2 regions of the Micromonospora sp. PRAS1 genome follow, and region 2 is predicted to be linked to the other one. Evidence: riboswitches for the same ligand, from Rfam matches in the RefSeq annotation. Region 2 holds a riboswitch; the other holds the start of a gene.
The links. A riboswitch is a leader RNA that binds a small molecule or an ion and turns the genes downstream of it on or off. The one in region 2 is predicted to bind cobalamin.
Positions count from the first base shown of each region.

Region 1 (3,397 bases), on a different contig from region 2:
ATCAGCACGGTGTGCGGCGGGGCGAGGACGAGGAAGGCGGTGCCGAAGGCCAAGAGCCCGAGGCACATGGCTCTCGGGCCGGGCGCGTGCGGCTGCCGGCGTACCGAGCGGATCTTCAGCAGGGCGGAGATCAGCGAGATCAACCCGGCAGTGACCATGATGGCCCGTTGCATGCGCGGCCTATCCCTCGAATGTGGAGAGCAGCCGATCCAGCTCGGCGCCGAGCTTCTGGTCGGCCGGGGCGGCGGGGCGGGGCCGCCGGTCCGCCACCTTCCTCATGATCAGCGTCGCGATCAGCTCCGCCTCCTGCTCGTCCCGGTCCGAGTACGACCCCCGCCCCAGGAACCGGCTCACCAGCGCCGGATCGAGATCCGGTGCGAGTAGCGCGGCGAGATCGGTGCCGGCGCCGCCGCCCCGGTGGTCGCAGAGCATGTGTCCCAACTCGTGCAGCACCGTGTGTTCCTCGAGCAACGGGGTGGTCCGCGCGTAGCCGATCACGTCGGCGTCGGGCAGAGCCATCCAGAGGCCGCACATCGCGCCGGCCACGTGGTCGTAGGGAAGCAGGTGGATGGGGCGGCCACGCCACTGCGAGATCCGCTGGACGAGCGTGGTGAGGACGAACGGGTCCGGTATGCCTACTTCGCGCTCAAGGCGCCGTACCTGCTCGCCGCAGAAACTGCGCAGGTCTCGGCCGTGCACGCTCCCCGTCTCCTCCCGTTCGACCGCGCGCTCGGGCTGCACCGCGCCACGTCGACCGAGCCACCTCCACGGACCGGATCGCAGCTGCCGCCGTCATCGTGGTGCCGCGCGATCTTAACGACCGTGGGAAGTGGTGTCGAGGCAGAACGTGAGCGCCACTCAGGACGGTGGCTGTTCCCGGCCGCGCTCGACTTCCTGGAGTCGGGCGACCATCTGCTCGACCACCAGGGCGCTCGCCGGGGAGAGCCCGGTGTCGGCGAGGACGGTACGCAGCGCCACCTGTTGCACCTTCATCTCCCGCAGCTGCGTGAGCATCGTGATCTGGTCCTGGACCCGTTGGGTCACCTTGTCGTCGACGAAGAAGGCCGGGTCCACCTGGAACGCCGCCGCGAGGGCGAGGATGTGTGAGGTCCGGGGGTCGTCGGCGACGCCGCGCCGCAGCTCGCCCACGTACGCGGCGCTGATCGTGACGCCGGAGGTCGCGGACCTGCGGTTGATCTTGTCGGCGATCTCCTTGTTCGTGTACGGGCGACCGAACTCGTCGGCGTCCAACTCGTCCCGCGTCGGCCGGATCTTGTCGAACAGGTAGTTCAACTTGTCGGCGAGCGTGTCGAGGGACGGTGGCCCGCCCTCCCCTCGGACATCCTCGACCATCACCCACTCCTCAGCCTCGTGTCGGCGCGAGACAGCCGTGCGTGCGCGCCGGGTCCTGCGCCTGCGCGTAGGCCACCCTACCGCCGTCTCGGGATGAGCCCCTGCCCGGCTGCGCAACAACCGTGAGGTGCTCAGACCGCAGGATAAACGGATGTTTGATTTGATGGGAGGGGTGGTGTGCCGCCGGTGGAGCGCTAGCGCCTGTCCGCAGCGTCCATCGACGCCACCGGGTCGCCGTAACTGGCGGGGGAAGCATAAACGCTCGTGTAGTGATCTGTGTGTCCCTTAAACGGGCGTTGACAGCTTCTCCGGGCTGAGCCCTATGATGAGTCCTGCCCGCAGATGTTCCGCGAGGTTTCGAGGACGAGGTGCAGGCAAGGGGGCGTCCGGGCCAGTCTCGGGTCGCGCGAGCACCAGGAGCGTTCCTGATCAACGGGGGCTCGCTGCCGCTCCGGCCTTGGGAATGTCGGAGCGGCAGCGAGAATTGGGCTCGCGCTGAAGTGGTGCTCGATTGACAGCGGCTGTGCGGGCGGACGAGACTGGCCCGACAACTCAACAACCGCGTGTGCGTGCGGGGGAAGTCCGGTCGAAGTCCGGCGCTGGCCCGCAACGGTAGGCCGCCGGGGGTGTACCCGGTGGCGAGCCCGAATACCTGCCGCACCCGCGAAATCCCTGCTCCTCACCCGTCGTGGCCCACGGGTCGGAGGCCGGCCAGCCGACTGCTCGGCGAACGGGCCGGGTTTCTGACGACCGCCGGGCCGGAAAGGCGCTTCCGATGGTCGTCCGCCTCAGCCGGTACCGCCTGCTCTCCCTGATCTGCGGCGTGTTCGCCGCTCTCACGCTCACCACACCGGCGCCCGCCACGCCTACTCAGGTCGGTGCCGTCCAACCGGATGCGGCCGCAGCCTGCACCGGCACGTCCGGCGTCACCGTGGTGGTCGACTACGGTCCACTCGGCGGCGGCGTCCAGGTGGAGTGCGCTCTCGGTGACCCGGCCACCGGGCTGGCCGCGCTACAGGGCGCCGGCTTCGCGGTGACCGGCACGCAACGCTGGGGGTTGGCTTTCGTCTGCCGGATCAACGGCCAGCCGACCGCCGCGACGGAGCCCTGCGTGAACACCCCACCGGCCAGCGCGTACTGGTCGTACTGGCACGCCTCCGGCACCGGTGCCGCCTGGACCTACAGCACACTGGGAGCGAGCAGCTACGACCCAGCACCGGGCACGGTCGAGGGCTGGTCCTTCGGCGCCGGCGCGCCACCCGGCATCACCGCCCCCTGACGGGCGTGTACCCCTGCCGGATCCCGCTGCGAAAGGCACCCCTCATCATGTCCATGTCCTCGTTGCGGCGCATCGGCGTCGGCCTCGCCATGGTCACCGCCACGACGCTCGCCACCGCCGTCGGCGTACCCCTCGGTGGGGTGGCTGCCCCCACACCCGTGCACACCGCCGCTGGCCGCGACGCCGCTACCTGGCTCGCCGGTGAGTACGTCGGCGGGGTCCTGCCCGGCCCGTTCGGCGGAAATGACTGGGGGCTGAGCATCGACGGCCTGCTCGCCCTCGCAGCCACCGGGGTGGCGACCTCGACCCGGCAGGCGGCGACGGCGCGGATCGCCGCGAACGTGCGGTCGTACAACAGCTACGACGACTGGGGCATCGAGGGCTTCACCGACGGTGGCGCCACCGCGAAACTGCTCTACGCCGCCTCCGCCGCCGGTGCCGATCCCACCGATTTCGGCGGGTGGGACCTGCGCGCCGAGACCCTCGCGCTGGTTTCCGGGCCGCAGACCGGTCACCGGTACGGCCGGATCACCAGCCGGATCACCGAGGAGACCGGCCCGGACCCGAGCAACACCTTCGACCAGTCCTTCGCCGTGCTGGGCCTGGCCCGCAGCGGCGGCGCACCGCAGGAGGCCGTCGACTTCCTGGCCCGCCAGCAGTGCGCGGCCGGTGGCTTCCGGCTCTATCCCGACGCCGACGGGGCGCCGTCGCCGTCCTGCGACGCCCAGCCCAACGCCACACTGGACGTCGACTCGACAGCGATGG
Region 1 is NZ_JCANNB010000012.1:145,926-149,322, forward strand. It holds gene AC507J_RS14115 (MAB_1171c family putative transporter) at 1-173, opposite strand, end outside; gene AC507J_RS14120 (hypothetical protein) at 181-741, opposite strand; gene AC507J_RS14125 (hypothetical protein) at 859-1,353, opposite strand; cobalamin riboswitch at 1,906-2,026, shown strand; gene AC507J_RS14130 (SCO2322-related protein) at 2,129-2,632, shown strand; gene AC507J_RS14135 (prenyltransferase/squalene oxidase repeat-containing protein) at 2,686-3,397, shown strand, end outside.
Region 1: another riboswitch for cobalamin. It lies ahead of AC507J_RS14130 (SCO2322-related protein); the one in region 2 lies ahead of metE (5-methyltetrahydropteroyltriglutamate--homocysteine S-methyltransferase).

Region 2 (3,397 bases):
CGCTGACCTGGCTCGCGGTCATCCCGGGCCTGACCGCGAAGTCGGTGGAGGGCGCGAGCGCATTCTCCTATCCGCTCATCTTCCTGCCCTTCATCAGCTCGGCCTTCGTACCCACGCAGAGCATGCCCGGCCCGGTGCGCGCCTTCGCCGAGCACCAGCCGGTGACCTCCATCGTCAACGCGATTCGCGGCTTGTTCGCCGAGCAGCAGGTCGGTGGTGACCTCTGGCTCGCCCTCGCCTGGTGTGCCGGCCTCCTCGTCGTCGCCTACGGTGCCGCCATGGCCGTCTACCACCGCCGGGTCGACTGAGCCGGGTCCGGGTGGGGCAGGCTGAGGCCATGCTGACGATCGGACGACTGGCCTCCTACGCCGGGGTGACCATCCGCGCGGTGCGGCACTACCACCAGATCGGACTGCTTCCGGAGCCGGAGCGCGACGCCTCCGGCTACCGGACCTACGACGCAGCGGCCGTCGTACGACTCATCCGGATCCGGACCCTGGCCGAGGCCGGCGTCCCGCTGGCCCGGGTGCGCCAGCTGCTCGACGCCGACCCGGAGACCTTCGCCGCCGCGACCGCCGAGATCGACCGGCAGCTGCGTACCCAGATCCGTACGCTCCAGGAACACCGGCGGCGGATCGCCCGGCTGGGCTACGGCGACTCCCTGGCCGTCCCCGCGGAGGTGGTCGACTACCTGGACCGGCTGCGGGACATCGGAGCACCGGCGGCCGTCGTCGAGGGGGAGCGCGACGCGTGGATTCTCATGGCGGCGCGCTGGCCGGAAGCGATCCCGACGTTCATGGCCGACAAGGTGGCCCAGCTGGGCAACCCGAAGATCGTCCGGCTGTACCAGCTCCTCGGTCGGATCGCGGAGAACTGGGCGGACGACGAGCTGCTGCGCGAGACGGCCGACCTGATCTGCGAACTGAACGAGGCGGCTGCGGCCCACGGCGGACTGGAGCAGCAGGACGAAATCATGCCCGACCCGGCGTTCATCGGCCTGATGGACTCGTTCGCCGATGCCGCGCACCCCGCTGTCGCCCGGCTGCGGGAGCTGATCGCCGAACGTGGCTGGACCGGCTGGACCCGGGCGACGAAGCGCGGAGCGTGACAGCGTGGCCCGGACACCGCACGGCCCGTACGATGACCGGTGGTGCTGGTTCGACCATCGGTCCACGGTGGTCGAGGCAAGAGGGAACCCGGTGCGAGTCCGGGACTGCCCCGCAGCGGTGAGTGGGAACGACCGCCGTCAACGAAGCACTGGACCGCGAGGTCTGGGAAGCGACGGCCAGTAGGCGACCTTCGGGTCACGCCCACGAGTCCGAAGACCTGCCAGCGCCGCGCACACCGCCGGTGTGCGCCGCCGGCGGTCTCGTGGGAGGGCCGAAGCGGAAGCCGGTACGCAGGCGCGTACCCGCCTTCCCCTCCCGTGCCGCCGGGCACTTCGAGGGAAGGACACCCTGGTGAGCACCGCATTCGGGCAGAGCACCGTGCTCGGCTATCCGCGCATCGGCGCGAACCGTGAGCTGAAGAAGGCCGTCGAGGCGTACTGGGCCGGCACCGTCGACGCGGACGGTCTGGCGGACACCGCCGCCCGGCTCCGCGCCGAGGTCTGGCGGACGCTGCGCGACGCCCGCCTCGACGCGATCCCGTCGAACACCTTCTCCCACTACGACCACGTCCTCGACACCGCCGTCGCGGTCGGCGCGATCCCCACCCGCTTCGCCCGGCTGGGCCTCTCCGCGCTGGACACCTACTTCGCCATGGCCCGTGGCGTCGACGCCGAGCCGGCGCTGGAACTGACCAAGTGGTTCGACACCAACTACCACTACCTGGTGCCGGAGATCGACACCGACACCGTCTTCACGCCGAATCCGGTCAAGCCGCTGGACGAGTACGCGCAGGCGCGCGACCTGGGCATCGCCACCCGACCGGTACTCGTCGGCCCGGCCACGTTCCTGCTGCTGGCCAAGGGCGACGATCCCTTCGCCCGCCTCGACGACCTGGTTGAGACGTACGCCGGGATCCTCACCGCGCTGGCCGACGCGGGCGTGGCCTGGGTACAGCTGGACGAGCCGGCCTACGTCGCCGACCGCAGCCCGGCCGAGATCGAGGCGCTGCGCCGGGCCTACACCCGGCTCGGTCGGCTCGAACACCGGCCGCGCATCTTCGTGGCGACCTACTTCGGTGAGCTGGGCGACGCGCTGCCTGCCCTGCTGGACACCCCGGTCGAGGCGATCGGCCTCGACCTCGTCGCCGGGCCGGGCAACGTCCGGCGGCTCGCCGCCGCCGGCCCGCTGGGCGGCCGGACCATCGTCGCCGGCCTGGTGGACGGCCGCAACATCTGGCGTACCGACCTGCGGGCCGCCGTGGCCGCCGGGGCGACGGTCGCCGGGCTGGCCGACCACGTTGCGGTCGCCACCTCCTGTTCGTTGCTGCACGTCCCGGTGGACCTCTCCGCCGAGACCCGCCTCGACCCGCAGCTGGCCGAGCGGCTCGCGTTCGCCCGGCAGAAGGTCGACGAGGTGGTTATGCTCGGCCGCGCGCTGCGCGACGGCACCACCGCGCTACCCGCGCCGCCACCGGCCGCCCCGGCCGCCTGGCGCCACGACGACGTACGCGGACGCCTCGCCGCGCTGCGCCCCACCGACCGGCGGCGCGGCGACTATCCCACCCGGGCCGCCCGGCAGCAGGACCGCCTGGGGCTGCCGGAACTGCCGACCACCACGATCGGGTCGTTTCCGCAGACCGCCGAGCTGCGCCAGGCCCGCGCCGCGCACCGGGCGGGCAGCCTCGACGACGCGGGCTACCGGGCCCGGATGCGTGCCGAGGTCGAACACGTCATCCGACTCCAGGAGAAGCTGGGGCTGGACGTGCTCGTGCACGGCGAACCGGAACGCAACGACATGGTGCAGTATTTCGGTGAGCAGCTCGACGGCTTCGCCGCCACCGAGCACGGCTGGGTGCAGTCCTACGGCTCCCGCTGCGTCCGCCCACCGATCATCTACGGCGACGTGGCCCGGAAGATGCCGATGACGGTCGACTGGTCGATCTACGCGCAGTCGCTTACCGGCAAGCCGGTCAAGGGCATGCTCACCGGCCCGGTCACCATCCTGGCCTGGTCGTTCGTCCGCACCGACCAGCCGCTCGCGGCCACCGCCGACCAGGTCGCGCTCGCCCTGCGCGACGAGTGCCGCGATCTGGAGTCCGCCGGGATCCGGGTCATCCAGGTCGACGAACCGGCGCTGCGCGAGACACTGCCGCTACGCCGGGCCGACCAGCAGGCGTACCTGGACTGGGCGGTCGGCGCGTTCCGCCTGGCCACCAGCGGCGTCGCCGACGACACCCAGATCCACACCCACCTCTGCTACTCCGAGTTCGGCGAGGTGATCACCGCAAT
Region 2 is NZ_JCANNB010000011.1:167,691-171,087, reverse strand. It holds gene AC507J_RS13355 (ABC transporter permease) at 1-308, shown strand, start outside; gene AC507J_RS13350 (MerR family transcriptional regulator) at 338-1,108, shown strand; cobalamin riboswitch at 1,138-1,348, shown strand; gene metE (5-methyltetrahydropteroyltriglutamate--homocysteine S-methyltransferase) at 1,461-3,397, shown strand, end outside.